Regions from separate parts of the Rhizobium sp. SEMIA 4085 genome, predicted to be linked through region 1. Evidence: riboswitches for the same ligand, from Rfam matches in the RefSeq annotation. Region 1 holds a riboswitch; the other holds the start of a gene.
The links. Region 1 has a riboswitch for cobalamin ahead of C9413_RS33445 (ABC transporter substrate-binding protein). Riboswitches for the same ligand answer to the same signal wherever they lie in the genome.

Region 1 (10,959 bases):
TGACGCTCCCCACCTGACAGCGTGCGCCAAAGCTGTAAGGCCTTGGCCGCCATGCCGACCTGTTCGAGAGCCGCATTGACGGCGTCCTCGTCCGTCCTGACCCAGGGCGAGAGCGCGCCTCGATGCGGTGTTCGCCCGAGGCGGACAACATCCTTTACCGAAATGTCCGCATCGGTTGTCGCCTGCTGTTCGACCAGTGCGATACGCTGGGCAATCTCGCGACGCGCCATTGTGCTGATATTGCTCTCGCCCAGTCTGATGACGCCGCTCTTGACCTGTCGCAGCCGGCAGATGAGACGCAGCAGGCTCGACTTGCCAGAGCCATTGGGTCCGAGCAGACCAAGCGTCTTGCCCGGCGCAACATCAAGGCTGACGCCATCGATGATCATTGTGCTGCCGGCGCACCAGGCAACATTGCGCATCGATATGCTCATACCGGCCTCCTTGCCTTGTAGAGGATGAGGGCAAAGACAGGCGCGCCGAAAAGTGCCGTGACCACGCCAATTGGAAGCACCTGCTGCGGGATGATCGTGCGCGAGACGATATCGGCAAGTACCATGAAGATCGCCCCGATCAACGCAGTTGCCGGCAGTAACCGCTCGTGAGCCGGACCCACCAGAAAGCGCGCCGCATGCGGAATGACAAGACCAACGAAGCCGATCGAACCGACGATGCTGACGACGTCAGCGGTCATCACGGCCGTCAGACCAAGAAGGGTAAGACGCACGCGCCGTACCGGTACGCCGAGCGCTGCGGCAGAGTCCGTACCGAAGGCAAAGGCATCCAGCACACGTGCGTGAAGCATGCAGATCACAAAGCCGCCGCCGGCAATGGGGGTAACGAGCAAAACATCCGTCCAGCGCACGCCGCTGAGGCTCCCGAGCAACCAAAACATGATACCCCTTGCCTGCTCGGCATTGGCCGAGGTCGTGACGATATAGGAGGTCAACGCATTGAAGAGCTGCGAACCGGCAACGCCTGCCAGGAGGATCCGGTCGGCGCCGCCGCCTGCGCCTGCGGCCAAAAGCGAGACGAGACCGAAGGCTGCCACCGCGCCGAAAAAAGCGCCGGTAGAAAGCGTCAGCACACCGGACCCGATGCCGAGGATCATGATGGCGACCGCGCCGGTCGAGGCGCCCGCCGAAATGCCAAGCACATAAGGTTCGGCAAGCGGATTGCGAAGCAGGGCCTGCAGCATGGCGCCCGTCATCGCAAGAGCCGCGCCGGAACTTGCAGAGACCAGGGCGCGGCTCAGTCGATAGTCCCAGATGATACCCTCATGGATCGGCTTGATTGCGAAGGAGGTGCCGAACATTCGGTTGGCAATAGCTTCCGCAATCGTCCGCAGCGGTATGACGATTTCGCCGATCGATACGGCGAGGCCTATTGCCAAGGTCAGTCCAGCCATTGAAAGTAGGGACAAGCCGGCAAAGCCGCCCCATCCGTTGCGTTGCCCGGCGTCTTTGCTCACTTCGCCAGCCCAAACTGCCGTATGGCTACTGCAAGCGTCTCGATGCCGTCGACAAGGCGGATCGATGGGCTCATTGCCTGCGAGTCCATGACGACCACCTGCTTCTTTTCCACAGCGCTGATCCTGCTTGCCACAGGATCGCTGTTCAAAAAGGTAAGCTTGATGGCCGGATCGTCGGCAGCGTAGCGGCGACGATCCATCCCGGCGATGACGATGATTGCAGGATTGAGGCCGGCGACCGTTTCCCAGCCGACCAACGGCCATTCCTCGTTCGTGGCAATCACGTTCTTTGCCCCAAGGGCTCGCATGATATAGGCGGGCGCGCCGTTGCGGCCGGCCATGAAGGCTTCCCCGTCGACTTCCTTGCTGGAGAACCAGAATACGACCGGGATATCCTTTACCCTTGTCTCGGCAACGGATGCGATCGCCTTATCCTCACGCTCCTTCAGCCTTGCGACCAATGCCTCGCCGCGGTCCTGAACGTTAAAGATCGCGGCAAGTTCGGCGATCTCCTGATAGATGACCTCGGTCTTCAGCATTTCCTTGCGCACACCATCACCACCCGTCGTATTGTCCTTGGCGGCGCAATCGGCCGGAGCGACATAGGTGTTGATGCCAAGCTTCGAAAACTGATCGTAGGTTCCAACCGAGCCACTCGGGCCGACATGCCACTCGAACTCGGCAGCAACCAGGTCGGGGCCGGTTCCGACCACCGCCTCGAAGCTCGGATCATTGTCGGCGAGCCGCTTGATCTTGCTGTTTTCCGCATCGAATTGTTTGAGCACTGGGCTGAACCAGACCGCCGTGCCCGTGATGCGATCCGCAAGGCCGAGCGACAGCAGGATTTCCGTCATCGCCTGGCCGATCGAAACCACCTTGCCCGGCGCCCTATCGAAGGTGATGGATCGGCCGCAATTGGCAATTGTCAGGGGGTAGGTGGTCGATGCGGCAAAAGCAGGTGCAGAAATCGCAAAGGTTGCCAATACCGCGAAGGCAAGGCGCAGAATGAACGGCCGACGTTTTGGATCGGATGACATGGAAACACTCACAGGGAGTTGAGGATGCGTCGGCGCGGCGGCCTGATCGCTCCGATTTTGATGGAAAACGCTTAGGGTGGTCACCGGCCATACGGGCGGGCGCGCCGCCCGGCACGACTGGCTTTTTACCTGCAGCGGCTATGGTTTATTGAAAAGGGCGATCCGTTCCGCCTCACGCGGAAGGGGTCTGCGCCGATTAGGGGCGTCAAAAGAAATCATCTCGTCTCCTGTTCCGGGCAACCCCGCCCGTTCAATTGATCTCTCTTTGACGGCAGGTCTCCTGGCTCGCGGATATGCACCGGACCATCTGCCTTCCCAGGAGAACGAGCTCACAGTGGCATGGCGCGTGGCGCCACGAGGATGATCGGCAATCCGCTTACAGTTGCGGGGGCAGCCACGGTCTTGGTCCCTTTTGGGTCTTCCGCACCGTGTTCCCTATTAATCCTCTCGGAGTCTACGTCGGGGAACCGTCGCGCCCAGTTATGCCGAGCGCAACAGTCACGTCAAGCCGTAGATACAAGGGCGATCAATGGACAGCGCCTGATCCCCCGACGGCGACGATGCCGAAAGGCAGTCCCTGAACCGGGATGGTCCGAACCTCTTTCATGGTCTCAATATCGATCATCCGCACAACGCTATGGCGAGGATCGGTTATGGCGATCTGATCGCCTGCAACTGCGAGCCGGGGGCGCGGATCGCGCCAGTGACCATCCTTGCTGTAAGGCTCGGTGACCCTTGCCGACGTCGTGATTTGACCGCTTAGAACGTCGACAAGATGCAATTGCCCGTCTTCGGTCAGTACATAGGCATTCTTGACCCGCGTAGGATCGAGCGCGAAATCGATCCGGCGGGTCGGCAGATCGACCAAGCGATACGGTTCGGTGCCGTCTGGGTCGATCAGGGCAATCTTGTCCTCGCCGTAGTTGCCCAGGAAAAATTGCATCACCTTACTGCCGAGCAAGGTCGTCACTTTTCCCTTCGGCAGCCTGTCGCCATATTCCAGCATTTTAAGTTGCACGGTCTGCTCCTTGCCAGGACGCGCAATCAGGACGCCTTCCTCGCAACCGAAGGCACCGAGCTTTGCCGAGAAGGCTTCTCCGTGCAGCGCCGTGCAGGGTGTGACATCGCCGACCTGTCTTCCGTTTGTGTTTAGAACACGTAGGCCCAGACGTGGCGGCAGCTCATCCGGTTTGGTTTCCGTTTTGGTATCGGGAACCGAGACCAGCATATTCTGCCCCATGGGCACGGCGACACCATGGTGCGGTGCCGTCGCATCTATGAGCTTTTCGGATGCTGCGCCTTCCAGAAGATCTTCTTCGGAAACGAGCTTGGCTTTGCCTTCCCGATCGTAAAACAACACCACGTCGTCGCCGTGCACGACGGCGTGGACCGGCCGCTGCCCGTCGAGAGTGGCTTGCAGCAGCAAAGGTGCGGATGTTTCCAGATCGCGATGCTCGCCATGGTCGGAAAGCGTCACGCCGGTTTTGATCACCTGGACGGTATTGGCTTCTGATTGGACGGCAAAAACTGTTTGGCCGGAATGACTGGCGGCCAGCGCCGCATAACCCTTCAGCTCAAACTCACCGATCTGCTCACCGGTCTTGACATCGAATGAACGAGCGATGGGTGCCGTGTGGTCGGCGATGAACAGGCGCCATGTCTGCTTTTCCTCTTCAGCGGAGGCCGGGTTCACCGAGAGGCTTGCTGCAAAGGCCCCGGCGATCGTCAATCTAGGTAACATCGGAAATCCCTTCTTGATATGTAATAACATTACCATCTCTAGCGAAGTTTCAGAAACATGTCCAGGCCGTCGGGACCGAAGGCGATGCAGCGCTTGAATGCCGCTTCGAATCACATTCGCCGAGCTCCCGCGCCTTGCTGAACGTCGTGCCGGGCAGCAGGCTGGGCTTCCGCATCCGGGTGCCGATGAGAGGCTCGTATGACCGCCGAAGCGCGGCACCCGACGCCTTTTGACTGTTTCATACCTGCCCCGCTGAACGAGCAAGCAAAAACAACGTGTTGATACGATTGACAAGTTCGCCAGACGTGTCGACGAACTGAAATAGCGACAGTATCCGCGCGAATATTATTCCCGACCGCCTGCGAGTTGTTCGCCAAGCTGGCGCAAAGGGAGCACCTCGATATCATTGCCAAGAGGATACGCTTCGCTGCCTGGGTACACCACGATGCGGCGATCCGGCTCCAGATCGAGGCAGGCGTGGTGGAAGCCCCGCTCTACCTTTGGCGTGAGACTTCTCTTGATCTCGATCGCCCAGCGGCGGTCACGGGGCAACGTGACAACGAGATCGATCTCGGCGCCGGCCGAGGTGCGATAGAAATTGGCTTGGGCACCCTCTGGCATAACTGCATGAAGGGTCTCGATCACGAAGCCTTCCCAACTCGCTCCGGCCACGGGGTGGCCCAGGACATCATCAAGCGTGGTCAAACCAAGCAGACTGTGGAGCAGGCCGGAATCGCGAACATAGACGCGCGGCGATTTCACCAGGCGCTTGCCGGCATTGCTGTGCCAGGGCTCGAGCCGACGCACCAGAAGCAGATCGACCATGAGGTCGAGATAGGAAGCGACTGTCTTGCCGTCGACACCGAGTGCGCGGGCGAACTCCGCCGCATTGAGTAGGCCTGATTGGTGATGGGCGAGCATCGTCCAGAAGCGGCGTAGCGTTTCGGCTGGGATCCTCGGCCCCAGAAGAGGGATGTCGCGCTCGAGATAGGTCCGGATGAAATCGATGCGCCAGCGTTGGCTGACGGTGTCGTTCGCCGCCAGAAGGCTGTCGGGAAACCCTCCTCTAACCCAAAGCTTGTTGAGTTCGCCGGCTTCGACCTCGAGGCCGTCGATCGGTGCGAGTTCCAGATAGGCGATCCGACCGGCTAGGCTCTCGCCAGACTGTTTCAGGAGATCCATGGAGGCCGAGCCAAGCAACAGGAAACGGCCACTGCGCAGTCCCTTCCGTCGCCCTCGGTCGATCAGGCCGCGAAGGTTCTGGAACAGATCCGGGAGGCGATGGACCTCGTCGAGGACAACAAGTTTGTCCTCGTGTCCGGCAAGATAAAGTTCCGGCTCGGCGAGTTTGGCACGATCCGAGTCGGATTCGAGATCGAGATAGATAGACGGCCGTTGCTCGCCGATCTCCAATGCGAGGGTCGTTTTGCCTACCTGTCGGGGCCCGAGCAAGGCGACCGCTGGATTGTTATTGAGGAGCTCGACGAGCTCTGCTGTTTTCCATCTTGCTATCATCATTCGCGCAATTATGGAGATACGATCCACAATTGCAAGGTTAACCAGGGGGAGGTGCCGTGCCAGTCCGGAAGAAATGGATAACTGATCGTTTTGAACGTGTCTTATGAACCCACTGAAAGGTCATGAACTCCAACCTCGGCGACTGGATTCTGCTGTTTTTTTCCGGGAAACTGGCGCCTTGCCTTACGTGCCGATACTGCCAGTCGCTGGATGGCAGTCGGGCCTCGATCCGGCACGACTGGTCGTTATTGACGCGACTTGGATCAAGACGAACATGCCCCACTTTATGGTTGGGGCCCGAAAGCAAACGTCTGCGCGGCTTTTTGCTGGGCACTTTGACTCTGGCCGCCACCGCTCCATTGTTCCATTCATGATCTACTTTACGAGTGACACCCATTTCGCCGACCCGCGTGTGCTGCGGATCGATCGCAGGCCATTCCCCGATATGGCAGAGCACGACGTTGCGCTGATCAGGAACTGGAATGCCATCGTCGGAAAAGACGACGACATCTGGCATCTCGGCGACTTCATGTCGGCGAAAGGGGGCGACTGCGATCAGCTTCTTTCGATTCTGAACGGCCGCAAGCACTTGATTATTGGCAACTGTGATCCCGAGACGACAACGAAGGCTGAGAACTGGACCAGCGTTCAGCATTATGCCGAGCTCGTTACAGACGAGCATCTTCTCGTGCTATGTCATTTTCCGTTCCGGACTTGGCACAAGATGGGCAAGAACTCGATCAACCTTCATGGGCATTCGCATGGTCGGCTGAAGCCGATGCCCCGGCAATATGATGTTGGCGTTGATGCGCGGGCTCTCAGACCGGTCACACTTGCGCAGCTGCTGTCTTTGCCGTGACAACTTGCGATCATGATCGTGGCTTCGATGCGATTGACAATGCCGAAAGGCGCTGCGTTCCCCATTCCTGTTGCGCCGCGTGACACCGATTGCGTTTGGACAGAACAAATGGTCGTAGCGAATAAATGCCCCGCGCGGGCCTCGTCGAATGAAAGAGCGCCTCCAGCGCCGACGCGGGGCATGCTGGAAGGCCGCGCGAATGGCGGCCCTCCAAGCCATCCGGGTTAACGACTCATGCAGCCTTCGTTGCTTTCACATTTGCCGAAGTTTGCGCAAGCTGGGTGAGCTTCTTGTCGGTGGCTTCCTCTTCGGCGAGGCTTGCCTGAAGGAGAGGGATCGCCTCCTTCAGACCCAGCTGCTTTGCCCAGGCGATCAGCGTGCCGTAGCGGGCGATTTCGTAATGTTCGACGGCTTGGGCGGCAGAGATCAGTCCCGCGTCGAGTGCGGCGGAGCCTTTGAACTCTTCAATGATCTCTTCGCTTTCGGCGATGATGCCCTGAATCGCCTCGCAGGTCTTGCCACGAGCGGGCTTGCCGATGATCTCGAACACCTGCACGAGCCGCTCGACCTGACTTTCGGTCTCGTCACGGTGTTTCAGGAAACCTGCTTTGCCTTCCTCCGATTGCGCCGCGCGCGCCATTTTCGGCAAGGCTTTGAGGATTTGCTTCTCGGCGAAGTAAATGTCCTTCAGCGTGTCGACGAACAGGTCGTTTAGCGTCTTTGCAGCCATTCTGCTCTCCTATGGTAGTGGTAAGTGACCAACCGGAACGCGACGCAGCGCGGGATGTTCCGATAGCTGATTACAAGCCCATTGCTCACCGACATATGCGCAACGCAAAACCTCTGCGAGACGTCCCGACAGCCCCGCCGTCTTCGGAATGATTGACCAAGGGCATCACGTTTCACGCGGAACCACCGCTCACGCAAAGTGTTTCACTGACAACCCAAGGAGAGTTCAGATGAAATACTTTTACCGGGTCGTCGGCGCGAAAGGGGAACTGGTAGAGACGAGCCGCGAGTTTGACGGGGTGCGGGCTGCAAAGGCCGAAGCCCGCCACGCTCTTACCGAGACTGCCGCCGGCGGGCTACCCGAAACCCCCGTCCACATGTTGTCTGTCGAGCTATTCGACGAAAACCGCCTGCCAATCACTGAGCTGCGATTAATTCTAGAGGAAATTAGCAAGGAGTGACGCCGCTGAGCGAGCATTTGCATAGTCTTGGCGAATGGCGTCACTTGTGCGTGGACATGCAGTGCCTGTTCTTCGAGGCGACGCCATGGCACGTCGAATGGATGAAGCGCGTCTTGCCACTGGTTGAGGAGGTCGCGGGCCGTCATGCCGAGCGGACGGTCTTTACTCGATTTATTCCACCGGAAAACGCATCCGACATGCCAGGCACCTGGCAACACTATTACGAGAAATGGTGGATGATGACGCGCAAGCAGCTGCCGTCGGGTCTCATAGAACTTGTCCCTTCGCTTGCCCGCCTTGTGCCGCCTGCTCGGGTCTTCGACAAGGCCACTTACTCACCTTGGATCTGTGGCCGGCTCCATGCGACGCTTGCCGAACAGGGCGTGTCGACCCTTGTCATCAGTGGCGGCGAGACGGATGTCTGCGTATTGGCCGCGGTCCTGGGCGCAATCGATCTCGGTTACCGGGTCATTTTATTGACGGACGCTGTCTGTAGCGGTGCAGATGAATCGCATGAGGCGTCATTGGAACTCCTGGGCGAGCGATTTTCAGTGCAGCTTGAGCTGACAGAAACCGATCGATTTCTGCAGTGCATCTAGTCGACGGTAGGGAGGGGGAGACTTGGCTTTTTCGCCTTGTCGGTCGTTCTGGCGCCGTCAAATTTCTGCCCGCCATTGGCTCGTTTCGCGAAGTTGTGCGTTTACCATCGTAGAAACAGAGCCCGCCAGGAGAGATTTATGACCAAGACCTTCGACCTGTCCAACTTGTCCGATGATGAACTGTCCTCCCTCATCAACGAGGCAACAACCCTGCGAGACACCAGACGGGCTAGCCGTGAAGATGAGCGTCGAGTAGCTTCGGATGGTTCGACGGGGCAGGATGTAACGGACCCGGATCATGGCGTTATTCCCACGCCCACGCCGCGGGAAGTTAAGGATGAAGGTCAGGCGCATGGCCTACCTAAATAATGGTCGCCGCGAGCCAGTTATTGCTCGGCACCCACGTCCACGATGCTGGATTTGTATTGCTTGCGCATCGCATCGGCTGACTGACGGACGATTTCAGAAACCTTCAAGAACTGCTGGGCTAAAGGACTCGTCTTGCGCCAGATCATGCCGATCGTTCGTGAGGGTTGAACGCTCTGAAAGTGAGCGACAGAGACTGACGCCGAGCGCGTCTCTACTCCCACGGCCATTTCGGGGATCAAAGTAACGCCAATGCCGGCGCTGACCATTTGAACCAGCGTCGACAAAGAGCTGCCGTCCAGCAGCTCTCGCGGCAGCGCCGAACGAATGTTGCAGAATGACAAAGCCTGATCGCGAAAACAGTGCCCCTCTTCCAGTAGAAGCAGCCTCATTTCACGCAGGGCCTCGCGGTTGGGTACAGGCTTACCTTCATCCTCGCTTGGTCGAACCAGCACGAAATTCTCCGAAAACAATGGAACCTCGGTCAACGAAGGTTCGGATACCGGCAACGCGACAATTGCGGTGTCGAGCCTGCCTTCCGCCAGCTCGTGAACCAGCCTGGAGGTCAGCGTCTCGCGCACGTGGATCTCAAGCCCGTCATTTATGCGGGTGAGGTTGCCGATGATCGCAGGCAACAGGTATGGCGCGACCGTCGGGATCACGCCTATCCGCAGCCGCCCCACCAACCGGTCCTGCGAAGCGCGTGCTAGGTCTGCCAGTTCATCGACAGAACGCAGGATGTCGCGCACGCGAAGCGCAAAGGCTTCCCCGAAGCTGGTCAGCCGGACTTGACGCGCGCCTCTTTCGAAGAGCTCTGTCCCCAGCGTTTCTTCCAGTTCCTTGATCTGCATGGACAAGGCGGGCTGGGATATCGCACAAACATCTGCCGCACGTCCGAAATGGCCCTGTCGGGCCAGCGCCTCAAAATAGCGAAGCTGCTTGAGCGTCAAATTTGTCATAACTTCACCTTATCGCTGTGATCAGAAAATCCAACTTAAATTAATGAAGCAGCTTGGATATAGTGCTAAAGCAGAGAGGAGAGGCGGCCGCTGTCCCACCCGGTTGGTGATCGACGGCGGTCTACAGCGCGTCGTGCCCATATCCGCAACGCCTAACGTCGTAAGCTCTTTTCCTGCATGGCCGTCTTCCGCTGGGTCACCCAGTACAAGTAATCGCAAGGGATAAAAACATGGATTCAAAAGTCGAGACCGCGGGCAAGTGTCCGGTTGTTCATACACATACGGCTCATGGCGGGCGGTCGAACCGGGACTGGTGGCCGAACCAGTTGAATCTCAAAATCCTTCATCAGAATTCCTCGCTGTCCGACCCTATGGGCAAAGGATTCAACTATGCCGAGGAGTTCAAGAAGCTCGATCTGGAAGCCCTGAAAAAGGATCTCTTCGCGCTGATGACTGATTCGCAGGACTGGTGGCCGGCGGACTTCGGTCACTACGGCCCCCTTTTCATACGCATGGCATGGCACAGCGCCGGCACCTACCGTACCGGCGACGGGCGCGGCGGTGCCGGAGCTGGTCAGCAGCGATTTGCACCGCTCAACAGCTGGCCGGACAATGTCAACCTCGACAAGGCGCGCCGGCTGCTATGGCCGATCAAGCAGAAATACGGCAACAAGATTTCCTGGGCCGACCTCATGATCCTCACCGGCAACGTTGCGCTGGAGTCGATGGGCTTCAAAACGTTCGGCTTTGCCGGCGGTCGCGCGGATGTCTGGGAGCCCGAAGAGGACGTCTACTGGGGTGCCGAGGACACCTGGCTTGCCGACAAGCGCTACTCTGGCGAACGAGACCTCGAAAACCCTCTCGCCGCCGTGCAAATGGGCCTCATCTACGTCAATCCGGAAGGCCCGAACGGCAATCCCGATCCGCTTGCCGCCGCCAGGGACATTCGTGAGACCTTCGCGCGCATGGCCATGAATGATGAGGAGACCGTTGCGCTCATTGCAGGAGGACATACCTTCGGCAAGACGCATGGCGCAGGCGACGCCTCACATGTCGGTGTAGAGCCCGAGGGGGCTGGCATCGAGGAGCAGGGCCTCGGCTGGGCAAGCAGCTTCGGAACGGGCAAGGGCGGTGACACCATCGGCAGCGGCCTGGAAGTCATCTGGACCACGACACCGACGAAGTGGAGCAACAACTTCTTCTGGAATCTGTTCGGTTA
Region 2 (12,546 bases), on a different contig from region 1:
GGCGGAGAAAGACCAATAGGGCATGCCCATGCGGCGGCGGATCGCGGCCAGAACGACGTTGATCTTGATGGCCGTGTCGTAGGCCCAGTCCCCGAGATAGGCGAGCAGGCGGGCATTGCGGACGACGACATCGAATTCGTCTCCATGCAGGATCAGGTACTTCTTGCCGTCCGCCCCGTCATGCATCACGCGCTCGGCGACTTCGATGCCGCCGAAATGCATGCCGGGGAAGTCGCGCAGGAATTCGTCGTGATTGCCAGGGATATAGACGACCCGCGTGCCCTTGCGCGCCTTGCGCAGCAGCTTCTGCACGACGTCGTTGCAGACCTGCGGCCAGTACCAGCTGCGCTTCAGTCGCCAGCCGTCGACGATGTCGCCGACGAGGAATATCGTATCGGCGTCGTGGTAGCGGAGAAAATCGAGGAGGAAGTCCGCCTTCGCCGCCTTCGAGCCGAGATGCACATCGGAAATGAACAGAGTACGGAAGTGTCGAGTATCCATATTGTCTTTCACAAGCAATTGCCTGCGTCCTATCGTTCATCTCGCCTTCCAAAATCAGACTCGTGTTTCAGGAAGATGACAGATGTGCGAATTGGCACATCGCAGCGCTCACGAGATTTCCGCCCGGATGCGAATTTCTGACTGTCCCTGCCAGCCGATTGTTGTATGGAGAAGTCTTCAAAAGATGTGAGTGCGGCAGCGGAGACGGCAATGGATCATCAGGAAAAATCCAAGACGGAGAAGAACGAGACGGGCGGAAACCTCGACGAACAGGCGCTTTTCTTCCATCGTTATCCCCGTCCCGGCAAACTTGAAATCCAGGCGATCAAGCCGCTCGGCAACCAGCGCGACCTGGCACTCGCCTATTCGCCCGGCGTCGCAGCACCTTGCCTTGCGATCCGTGACAATCCGGAGACGGCGGCCGATTATACCTCGCGCGCCAATCTCGTCGCCGTCATCTCCAACGGCACAGCGGTTCTCGGCCTCGGTAATATCGGCCCGCTCGCCTCCAAGCCCGTCATGGAAGGCAAGGCCGTTCTCTTCAAGAAATTTGCAGGCATCGACGTCTTCGACGTCGAAATCGAGGCCCCCACTGTCGACCAGATGGTCTCCACCATCGCCTCGCTAGAGCCGACATTCGGCGGCATCAATCTCGAGGACATCAAGGCGCCGGAATGCTTCGAGGTCGAGCGCCAGCTTCGCGGCAAGATGAAGATCCCGGTCTTCCATGACGACCAGCACGGCACGGCCATCATCGTCGCCGCCGCGATCCTTAACGGACTGGAACTTGCCGGCAAGAAGATCGAGGATGTGAAGATCGTCGCCTCCGGCGCGGGTGCCGCAGCACTCGCCTGCCTCAACCTCCTGGTGACGCTCGGCGCGAAGCGCGAAAACATCTGGGTCCACGATATCGAAGGCCTCGTCTATGAAGGCCGCACCGAGCTGATGGACGAATGGAAGGCTGTCTATGCGCAGAAAAGTAAGATGCGTACGCTCGCCGACAATATCGGCGGCGCCGATGTTTTCCTTGGCCTTTCGGCTGCCGGCGTCCTGAAGCCCGACCTCCTGTCACAGATGGCGGACAAGCCGCTCATCATGGCTCTCGCCAATCCGACTCCTGAAATCATGCCGGACCTCGCGCGTGCCGCCCGCCCGGACGCAATGATCTGCACCGGCCGCTCGGACTTCCCGAACCAGGTGAATAACGTCCTCTGCTTCCCCTATATCTTCCGCGGCGCGCTCGATTGCGGCGCCACCGCCATCAACGAAGAAATGAAGATGGCGGCCGTCGAGGCCATCGCGGGGCTTGCCCGCGAGGAAGTGTCGGACGTCGCGGCGCGCGCGTATTCCGGCGAGACGCCTGTCTTCGGTCCGAATTACCTCATTCCTTCGCCCTTCGATCCGCGTCTCATCCTGCGCATCGCGCCGGCTGTCGCCAAGGCCGCCGCCGAGACGGGCGTCGCGTCGCGGCCGATTGCCGATTTCGACGCCTATCTCGATCAGTTGAACCGCTTCGTTTGGCGTTCGGGCTTCGTCATGAAGCCGATCTTTACCAGCGCCAAGCTTTCCGAGAAGAAACGTGTCATCTTCGCGGAGGGAGAAGACGAGCGCGTCCTGCGCGCGGCTCAGGTTCTGCTGGAGGAAAAGACCGGCGAGCCGATTCTGATCGGCCGCCCCTCGGTCATCGAGGCTCGCCTCAAGCGGTTCGGCATCCGCATTCGCCCAAACATCGATTTCGCCGTGGTGAATCCCGAAGACGATCCGCGCTACCGCGACTATGTCGAAGACTACTTCGCCCTCGTCGGCCGCGCCGGCATCAATCCGGAAGCCGCCCGCACGATCGTGCGCACCAACAACACGGTTATTGGCGCCTTGTCGGTGAAACGCGGCGAGGCGGATGCCCTCATCTGCGGCGTGGAAGGCCGCTTCGACCGCCACCTGAAAGACGTCGGCCAAATCATCGGCAAGCGACCAGGTGCCTGCACCTTCGCCGGTCTCAGCCTTTTGATCACCCAGAAAGGACCGGTCTTCTTCGCCGATACCTTCGTGAACTACAATCCGACACATGAGGAAATCGCCGAGATCGCCGTTCTCGCAGCCCAGGAGGTTCGCCGCTTCGGCATCACGCCGAAGGCCGCGCTGATCTGCCATTCGAATTTCGGCTCCCGAAACTCCGAGAGCGCACGCAAGATGCGCGATGCCCTGCAGCTCGTGCGCGAACAAGCCCCCGATCTGGAGGTCGATGGTGAAATGCAAGCCGGTTCTGCACTGTCGGAAGCGCTGCGCAAGCGCGCCATGCCGGATAGTTCGCTTGCCGGCGAAGCCAACTTATTGCTCTTCCCGAACCTCGATGCCGCAAACATCTCGCTCGGCCTCGTCCGCACCATGATGGATGCGCTCCATGTCGGCCCGATTCTGCTGGGGACTGCACAGCCTGCGCATATCCTGTCGACTTCGGTCACCTCGCGCGGAGTGGTCAACATGGCCGCGCTTGCCGTTGTGGAGGCTTCTCAGCCGGCGTAAGTTGTCGCAAAATGCGAAAATGCGTTACAATTGCGTCGCCAGCTTGTTAACGGAAGCAGGTTAAAAAGCCGGGATGCGGCGAATGTCACGCCGCACTCTGGCCTGACTTTGCTGCGGGATGATGCCGTGAAACGCCGAAACCTGACCCTTGCGATCCTGCTTGCCTTGGCCGCACCTGCTGCCGCGCAGACGCATGCGTTCTGCGACGACCTGCGCGGCCGCATTGCCGATCTGCCCCATGTCATCGGCAACGGCCCCGAAGTCCGCCAATATGCGAGCGCGATCGCCGAGCAGAATCTCGAGCTTCGTAAAGTCCGCAACGACCTTCGCGTCTACGGCTGCTCGATGGACAGCATGGTCGTGATCGGCGGCGAGAATGCGCATTATTGCAGCGAGCTGCAGCAATCCGAGGCGCGCATGGTCGACAACATTCGATACCTGCAGGAGCGGCGCAACGACCTGCGTAATCAGGGCGGCGCCGATTATCGCGTGCGCCGCGAGCTGATGGCGGCGCTCGAAGACAACGGCTGCAACGACGAGCTCGACTATGCCCCGGATCTGCAGGCCTATGCGCCGGGACCAAGTCCCGAAGAACAGGCGATGCGGAGCGATACCTTCATTCCGCTTGGAGAAGGCGAACAGGGCGACTTACAATATGGCGTGCCGCGCGGTGAGCTCATGTCGCATGTCAGCACCATGTGCGTGCGCACCTGCGACGGCGGCTTCTTCCCGATCACCACGAATGCAACATCGATCGATTTCAACCGCGACGCAGCGACGTGTTCGAAAATGTGCCCTGGAATCGAGACGGAGCTTTTCTATCAAGACATCTCGAATACCGAAGCCGCAAACATGATCTCGGCCTCGACCGGTGCGCCCTACAGCGCCATGCAGAATGCCTTTGCCTACAAGAACCGCGCGCCCGGCCAAAAGTCCCCCTGTTCCTGCAATCTCTCCGCCTATTACGAGAACATGCGCAAGAATCAGGCGATCATCGACCCGCCGAGGAAAGGCTCGATTACGAATATCAAGACGAAGCCGCGATCGGGCGCCGCATCCACGCCTGCCCCGCAGCCGCAGGTGCCGGACCGCCCTTATGACCCGGCCAACAGCAAAGTCCGCCAGGTCGGTCCGCAGTTCCTCGCCGGCGATCAGGGCGCGATCGATCTCAAGAACCCCGCAACGCCCGGACCGCAGCCGCAGCAGAACTGACGCGGCGTTACTGGCTTCCCCATCGGTCGCAGAAGACCAGTTCTTCCAGCGGCAGGCGCTGTCGCCAGCCTTTCACGGCCAGTTCCGGCGCGTGGTAAAGCTGATCGACATAACCGACGCAAAGCCAGGCGACGATCTCGATCCGCTCCGGAATGCCGAGCAGTTCCCGAATATCCGCATCGTGGAAGATGCTGACCCAGCCGACCCCGATGCCTTCGGCCCGGGCGGCAAGCCACAGGTTCTGCACGGCGCAGACGGTCGAATAGACATCTGTACGCGGATTGTGGGTGCGGCCGATGACCACCGGCCCTGCCCTGTCCGGATCGCAGGTGACACAGATGCTGAGCGGTGCCTTGCGGATGCCTTCGAGCTTGAGGCTTCTGTACATATCCCGCCGCTCCTCTTCAAACATCTCGGCCGCTTCCTTGTTGGCGCGCGAAAACGCCTGCCACGCGGCCTGGCGCACCTTCGGATCGCGGATCACGATGAAATTCCACGGCTGCATGAAACCGACCGACGGCGCGGCATGGGCCGCCCCAAGCAGCCGCGACACCAGATCGTCGGGCAGAGGATCGGGCAAAAACTGGTCGCGCACGTCGCGGCGCGTTTCGATGGCTCTATAGACCGAGGCCCGGTCGTGTTCGGAGAACTCGCCGGCCGGAACCAGGGCGGGGGCGAAAGGATCGAGTTGCATCGTTAAATCCCCAACAATGCTTGAGCACCCGCAACCGCAGCGCAGGAAGCGTCAAAACCTCGCCGCCGTCCGCGCGGTTCGGTCCATCTTGCCAGGCCGGTCTTCTGACTTGGCGTCACCCGCTTTCTGCAGCCTTCCCGGCAGATGCCAGTGGCCATTGTTGCAGCAAGCGTCAGCCTCACAGCGTTGGGCACGTTCCGGTCCTTCACCGGATTCCCGATTCTCCTGCTGGATGCAGGCACCTGACAGCAGTCTCTATCTCCTGAATCGGCGCCTCGTTCAAGTCTCCGGGAAGTAACGTACATAGGCAAATTCGTCGCCATCCGGTGACCAGCAGGGTACATTGATCGTGCCCTGCCCGCCGAAGAGCTCGAACAGCGTAGTCGGGTTGCTGCCGTCCATGTCCATCAGCCGCAGCCGCACATCAAGGTCGCGCGGATGATCGAAGACCTCCGGATCGTAGGAAAGGATCAGCACCTTGTCGTTCTTCGGTGAAGGATGCGCAAACCAGTTGCCATAGTTGTCGTGCGTCACCTGCGCCAGGCCGGTTCCATCCGGATGGATGCGCCAGATCTGCATGAGACCGGTGCGGCTGGAGTTGAAGTAGATCCATTTCCCGTCAGCCGAATAATCGGGCCCGTCGTTTCGCCCCTCGCCATGCGTCAGCCGCTTTTCGGGGCCACCATCGACGGAAATCGTATAAATGTCGAAGGCGTCGTCGCGAATGCCGCAATAGGCAAGCTCCTTGCCGCTCGGCGACCAGCCGTGCCAATAGGAGGGAAGATTGTCGGTGATCAGCCGCGGCGTCCCGCCAGCCGCCGGCAAGACATAGATCGCCGACTTGCCGAATTCCGTCTTGTCGGAAATGACAATTTGTGTCCCGTCCGGCGAAATGCCGTGATCGTTATTGCACTGCGTCGCAAAATCCGTATCGACAAGCTGGAGGCCGCCGGAGCCGTCCGGCCGCAGCCGGTAGAGCAACCCGTCGCCATTCAACAGCATATAGGCGCCATCAGGCGAAAAGTTCGGCGCCTCGATCAGCTTTTCCGTCTGGACGACAATCCGGCTTTCCCCGGAGCGGATATTATAGATCTCGACCGAACTGCGCATGCATCCTCCAGGATTTTGGGTTACCGGTCGCGGAACCGGTTGGTGATCGGGTAGCGGCGATCACGCCCAAAGTTCTTCTTGGTGATCTTCACGCCCGGAGCCGACTGCCGGCGCTTGTATTCGGCGAGATAGAGCAAATGCTCGACGCGGTGGACGGTCGCCACATCATGCCCCCGCGCGAGGATCTCCTCGACAGCCATCTCCTTCTCGACGAGGCATTCGAGGATGTCGTCGAGCACCGGATAAGGCGGCAGCGAATCCTGGTCCGTCTGGTCCGGGCGAAGCTCGGCGGACGGCGCCTTGTCGATGATGTTTTGCGGGATCACCTCGCCGGACGGCCCCAGCGCGTCCGGCGGCACATGACCATTGCGCCAGCGCGACAGCGCATAGACCTGCATTTTATAGAGGTCCTTGATCGGATTGAAGCCGCCATTCATGTCGCCGTAGAGCGTCGCATATCCAACCGACATTTCCGACTTGTTGCCGGTCGTGACCACCATGGAACCGAACTTGTTGGAAATCGCCATCAGGATCGTGCCGCGCGCCCGGCTCTGCAAGTTCTCCTCGGTAATGCCGCTATCGGTTCCTTCGAACAGCGGCGAGAGCGCCGAGGCGAAGCCTTTCACCGGCTCCTCGATCGGCACGATGTCGTAGCGGCATCCGAGCGCCTTGGCACAGTCGGCCGCATCCTTCAGCGAATCGGTTGACGTGTAGCGATACGGCAGCATCACGGTTCGCACGCGCTCCTCGCCGAGAGCATCGACGGCGATCGCCGCGCAGATCGCCGAGTCGATGCCGCCGGAGAGGCCGAGGACGACATTCTTGAAGCCGTTCTTATTCACATAATCGCGGAAACCGACCAGGCAGGCGCGATAGTCGGCCTCGTCGGGCTCGGGAATACGAGACATCGGGCCTTCGCTACAGCGCCAGCCGTTTTCGCCGCGCTTCCAGGTCGTCACCGCCAGCGCGGTTTCGAACTGGCTCATCTGGAAGGCCAGCGATTTGTCGCCGTTGAAGGCGAAACTCGCACCGTCGAAGACGAGTTCGTCCTGGCCGCCGAGCTGGTTGGCGAAGATTAGGGGCAGGCCGGTTTCGATCACCTGCTTGAGCGCCACCTGATGGCGCACGTCCACCTTTCCGCGATAATAGGGTGAACCGTTCGGCACCAGCAGGATTTCGGCACCACTTTCGGCGAGTGTCTCGCAGACGCCGAGATCGTTCCAGATTTCTTCACAGATCGGCACGCCGATCCGCACGCCGCGGAAATTCACCGGCCCCGGCATCGATCCTTCGGAAAAGACGCGCTTCTCGTCGAACTCGCCGTAGTTCGGCAGGTCGATCTTGTCGCGCAGCACCAGGATCTGGCCGCCGTCGAGAACTGCAACCGAGTTATGCCGCCCCGTCTTTCCCTGCCGCGGGAAGCCGACGATGACGCCGGGACCGCCGTCAGCGGTATCGGCCGCGAGGTCCTCGACCGCCTTCTGGCAGGCCCTTAGAAAGGCCGGTTTCAGCACGAGGTCTTCCGGTGGATAACCGGAAATGAAAAGCTCCGTCAGAAGCAGCAGATGCGCGCCTTGGCGGGCCGCATCGGCGCGTGCCTCACGGGCTTTGGCAAGGTTTCCGGCGACATCGCCGACTGTCGGGTTCAACTGGGCAACGGCAATCTGGAGTGTATTCAAAGGAGCGCTTTCCTGTGTCATGTCATCCATTTAGCGCGGGCCGCCCGCCGCTTCAATTGCCCGCGCCATGAAAAGCCGGCGGGGGCTTGCCGGGCGAAAAACCCAAAACATTATGGAAAAGCCGGGAAACCGAGAGGTTCATCTAGCGTTCATGACAGGCATGTGACACTTCGGTGAAGATTTTATGACGTCGGAGTATGCCGTTGATCCCGTTGATAATGAAGTCCGTACCGGCCAGAAAAGCAGCACTGCTTTCCGCCGGTTTCGGGTCGAGTATACAGTCTCCGGGAGCGCGCGCGGCAATCGGCATCGTATTTTCGTTTTCTCTCGCTTTCCTCAGCGTTGTCGCCGTCGAGTGGATTGCGCGCGGCACGTTGATCGATGTCGGCGAGTTCCTGACATCGACGGTCAGGCCCGGCATGACGACCGTCGCCATGCTGACGATCGTGATGTTGACCCTCGATGCCGTATTTGGACGGCGCTACCAATCGGCATTGGTATTGATCCCGCTTTTCCTGATCCCCGCCTTTGTCTCCAATCAAAAGCAGCACTTTCTCTCCGACCCCTTCTATCCGTCCGACGTGCTGTTTACCCGTCAGATTATGGAACTGCTGCCGGTCATGGTGCGAGACAGGCCGTGGACCGCCACAGCACTTCTCGTCGGCATCGTGCTTTTCACCGCAGGCATCGTTTTCGCATGGCGTTATGCCTGGCAGAATTTCCCGAAACTCTCCCGCCAGGCTCGCCTGCGCCACCTTTGTCTCGGGCTGCCGGTGATAGCGGCTTTCGCGTCGCTCATGGACTATTCGCAATATTCCTACATTCGCGACCGCCTGCAGGTGGTGCCGATGATGTGGGACCAGAAGGAGAACTACCGCAGCAACGGCTTCATACTGGCCTTCCTCTTCAACATCCCGATGGCCGATGTCGCAGCGCCCGCCGGTCTCAACGCCGATGCGCTCGACGCGATCCCCTCGCGCAACTACGGCTATCTAACAGGCCCGGAAGAAAAGCCGGACATCATCATGCTGATGAGTGAGTCCTTTTGGGATCCGACGAGGTTCAAAAACCTCTCCTTCAGCGCCGATCCGATGCCGAACGTCCGCGCCGCGCAGTCCGGCTACGTCTTCTCGCCGGAATTCGGCGGCATGACCGCCAATGTCGAATTCGAGGCACTGACCGGCTTCTCGAACGCCTTCCTGCCTTATGGCAGCATTCCTTACCAGCAATATGTCCGCAGCGACGTGCCCTCGCTTGCTACCTTCTTCCGCGGCGAAGGCTACATCGCCCGCGCCCTGCACCCCTTCAGCGGCTGGTTCTGGAACCGAAACCAGGTCTACAAGGATTTCGGTTTCGAGGAGTTCCGGACCGAAGAAACGATGCCGCCGATGGAAAAGCGCGGCATCTTCGCCTCCGACGATTCTCTGATGAAGGAGATCATGCGTGAGGGCGACGGCCTCGATAAGCCGTTCTTCTTCTTCGCTGTCACCTTGCAGGGACATGGTCCCTACGAGCCGTATCGCTATGCACGCAACACGATCGGCATCCGCGGCAACATTCCGGAGGCCGATCGTGCGACGCTTGCGACCTATACGCAGGGCGTGAAGGAAGCTGACGACAGTCTCAAGACGCTGATGGATTGGGCCTCGAAGCGTGAGCGCGAAACGATCATCGTCCTTTGGGGCGATCACCTGCCGCCGCTCGGCAACGTCTATATGAGCGCCGGCTACATGGCGGACCAGGTCGCGACCCGCAGGGCGCCGCTCGACGTGATGAAGCGCGAGCATGAAACGCCGCTGGTCATCTGGTCGAACAAGAAGGGCGTGAAGGAGGACGTCGGCACGATCAGCCCGTCGCTGATCTCCTACAGCCTCCTCAAATTTGCCGGTTTCGAGCATCCCTTCTACACCGGTTTCCTCGGCCGCGTGCAGAAGAAATACGACATCATCGACCGTTACCAACTGGCGGCGCGCAACAACAAGGCGACGCCGGACTGGGTGCGCGACCGCAAAAAGCTCGATCCTCTTGTGCGTGATTACGGCTACCTGCAGCACGACATCATGTTCGGCAAGGCGCGGACGCTAGAGCGCTTTTTCCCAAAACACGGCCTGCTTGCCGAGGGATACCAGGGCCATTGATGGCAGTCGGCGGCTGCGTTTCACAACGCTTCCTGGCCGTTGGCGGTGTGCGAGTTTGACATTCCACCGCGCCAAACCTACCGGATTTCGAGAAGCGATCGTTCTCGATACCGATGTCATTTCGGAACCGAATATGGGCGTCGTTGACTGGCTCGTGACGCAGCACTCTTCACAGGTGTTCACAGCGGCGGTGACGGGACCCGTCTACGCGCTGCGCCTTCTTGGCGAGGAGCTAGGAGCTCGGGGCCGCTATCGTGCCGATTTTCAGCGAAGATATCGGCGGGGGGGTCCTGCCCTTCGAATCGGGACGCATCAGATGTCCATGCGACCATTGTCACGAACCGTCGCAAGCCGGCCGACCGATCAGCCATTTCGACGATCAGATCGCAGCAATTGCCATCTCACGCGGGGCGTCACTTGCAACCCCGCAACATGACCGACTTCGACGGAGTTGGCCTTGATGTTATCAATCCCTGGAGGATTCGGTGATGGTGGCAAAGGCGCAAGCTGAACCCACCATCGCTGACGAATCAGATCTTTCCGCCCGTGGTGCCAGATATCGGAGCCAGTCATGCATAGTATTTCGAATTTCGTTCACCTGCATTTCGACAGGCCGACCGAGGAACTCGGCGACATCGAAAAACGCGTCCTCAGGAGGACACACGAACGCAAGGTCATCTCGACCGACGTCAACGAAGCCTTTGCCGCGGAGGCGACTTTCGGAGCGCGCGTCGCTGACGGTATCGCAAGGATCGGCGGCTCCTGGTCCTTTATCATCGCCTTCCTCGCTTTCCTCGCGATCTGGGCGGCAATCAATACGATTGTGCTGGCAACCCGCGCCTTCGACCCCTACCCCTTCGTCTTCCTGAACCTGATCCTCTCCATGCTCGCCGCAATCCAGGCGCCGATCATTATGATGTCGCAGAACCGGCAGACCGAGCGCGACCGCTTCGAAGCAGCCAAGGATTATGAAGTAAATCTCAAGGCCGAGCTCGAGGTCCTGTCGCTGCACCAGAAAATCGACATGCAGGTCGTGACCGAACTCGCTGCACTGCGCGAAGAGGTCGGGCGCCTGAACGCTTCGCTGGCCGCGAAAGGGGCCTAAACACCTTTGGCGTATTGCGGCGCGCCATCGTTGATCTCATAGAAATCGCCCTTGTCGGCACAGTAGATATGATAGCCGAAGGAAAGCCCGCTCGGCAGGTTGAACGCGCCGGCCATCACGGAAACTTCTGGCGATCCCTTCCGTTGCCAGAATAGCGCCGAGCCGCAGTTTGCGCAGAAGCCGCGCTCAGCAGTCTCGCTCGACCGGTACCAGCGGATCGAGCTCTTGCCCTCGATCGTCAGGCAATCCAGGGAGACGTCGCAAGACGCGTAGTAGAGCCCCGTCTGCCGTCGGCACTGCGAGCAATGACATGCGACGACCGGAGCGGGCTTGCTCTTGCTCATAAACGTCACCGCCCCGCAGGCGCAGCCGCCCGTATATTCCTTCGTCATTCGGCCCCCCGGTTCTCGATTGGACTGTGAGATTGGCCGCTTGCCTGGGACTGCGTCAAATCCAATTCCTTGAAGCAGACCGTCAGAAATTTTGATGCCGAGCTTCTTGAAATGCCGCGACCAGCAATCGGTGCACGTTCAATAAAAAAGCCCGGCACTGAGCCGGGCTCTCGATTCCAGTCTTTCGGGTAGATCAGCCGTTGACGGCCATGCGCTTCTCGTCGCGGCCGCCCTTCATGCGCTCGGCGAGCAAGAAGGCAAGCTCGAGGGCCTGGTCGGCGTTGAGACGCGGATCGCAATGCGTGTGATAACGGTCCTGCAGATCCTCGGCTGAAACAGCGCGGGCACCGCCCGTGCATTCCGTCACGTCTTTGCCGGTCATCTCAATATGAATACCGCCCGGATGCGTGCCTTCGGCGCGGTGGATCTGGAAGAAGCTTTCAACTTCCGACAGGATGCGCTCGAACGGACGCGTCTTGTAGTTGTTGAGCGTGATCGTATTGCCGTGCATCGGATCGCAGGACCAGACAACCTTGCGGCCTTCGCGCTCCACCGCCCGGATGAGGCGCGGCAGGTGGTCGGCGACTTTTTCGTGACCGAAACGGCAGATCAGCGTCAGGCGGCCGGCTTCGTTTGCCGGGTTCAGGATGTCGACAAGGCTCAACAGATCGTCCGCCTGCAGAGACGGACCGCACTTCAGGCCGATCGGGTTCTTGATGCCGCGGCAGTATTCGACATGCGCGTGATCGGCCTGGCGCGTGCGGTCGCCAATCCAGATCATGTGGCCGGATGTCGCGTACCAGTCGCCGGACGTAGAATCGACCCGCGTCAGCGCTTCTTCGTAGCCGAGCAGCAACGCCTCGTGGCTGGTGAAGAAGTCCGTCTCGCGCAGGCTCGGATGGTTCTCGGACGTGATGCCGATCGCCTTCATGAAGTCCATGGTTTCGCTGATTCGGTCGGCAAGTTTGCGGTAGCGCTCGCCCTGCGGGCTGTCCTTCACGAAGCCGAGCATCCACTGGTGCACATTCTCGAGATTGGCATAACCGCCCATCGCGAAGGCGCGCAGAAGGTTCAGCGTCGCGGCTGACTGGCGGTAAGCCATGGCTTGGCGTTCCGGATTCGGAATGCGCGCTTCCTCGGTGAATTCGATGCCATTGATGATATCGCCACGGTAGCTCGGCAGCGAGACGCC

Region 2: another riboswitch for cobalamin. It lies ahead of bluB (5,6-dimethylbenzimidazole synthase); the one in region 1 lies ahead of C9413_RS33445 (ABC transporter substrate-binding protein).

The regions. Positions count from the first base shown of each region.
Region 1 covers NZ_JABEPH010000169.1:578-11,536, forward strand. The annotation lists gene C9413_RS17535 (ABC transporter ATP-binding protein) at 1-434, opposite strand, end outside; gene C9413_RS17540 (iron ABC transporter permease) at 431-1,408, opposite strand; gene C9413_RS33445 (ABC transporter substrate-binding protein) at 1,468-2,508, opposite strand; cobalamin riboswitch at 2,761-2,995, opposite strand; gene C9413_RS17545 (metallochaperone AztD) at 3,035-4,249, opposite strand; gene C9413_RS17550 (ATP-binding protein) at 4,595-5,764, opposite strand; gene C9413_RS17555 (metallophosphoesterase family protein) at 6,138-6,626, shown strand; gene C9413_RS17560 (ferritin-like domain-containing protein) at 6,859-7,356, opposite strand; gene C9413_RS17565 (hypothetical protein) at 7,586-7,816, shown strand; gene C9413_RS17570 (isochorismatase family cysteine hydrolase) at 7,834-8,415, shown strand; gene C9413_RS17575 (hypothetical protein) at 8,554-8,784, shown strand; gene C9413_RS17580 (hydrogen peroxide-inducible genes activator) at 8,802-9,740, opposite strand; partial or broken gene katG (catalase/peroxidase HPI) at 9,971-10,959, shown strand, end outside.
Region 2 covers NZ_JABEPH010000065.1:109-12,654, reverse strand. The annotation lists gene C9413_RS09485 (UDP-2,3-diacylglucosamine diphosphatase) at 1-534, opposite strand, end outside; gene C9413_RS09480 (NADP-dependent malic enzyme) at 712-3,024, shown strand; gene C9413_RS09475 (DUF2865 domain-containing protein) at 3,151-4,236, shown strand; gene bluB (5,6-dimethylbenzimidazole synthase) at 4,244-4,930, opposite strand; cobalamin riboswitch at 5,007-5,191, opposite strand; gene C9413_RS09465 (TolB family protein) at 5,210-6,040, opposite strand; gene C9413_RS09460 (NAD+ synthase) at 6,061-7,740, opposite strand; gene C9413_RS09455 (LTA synthase family protein) at 7,923-9,857, shown strand; gene C9413_RS09450 (DUF1003 domain-containing protein) at 10,429-10,962, shown strand; gene C9413_RS09445 (GFA family protein) at 10,959-11,354, opposite strand; partial or broken gene C9413_RS09440 (3-deoxy-7-phosphoheptulonate synthase class II) at 11,548-12,546, opposite strand, start outside.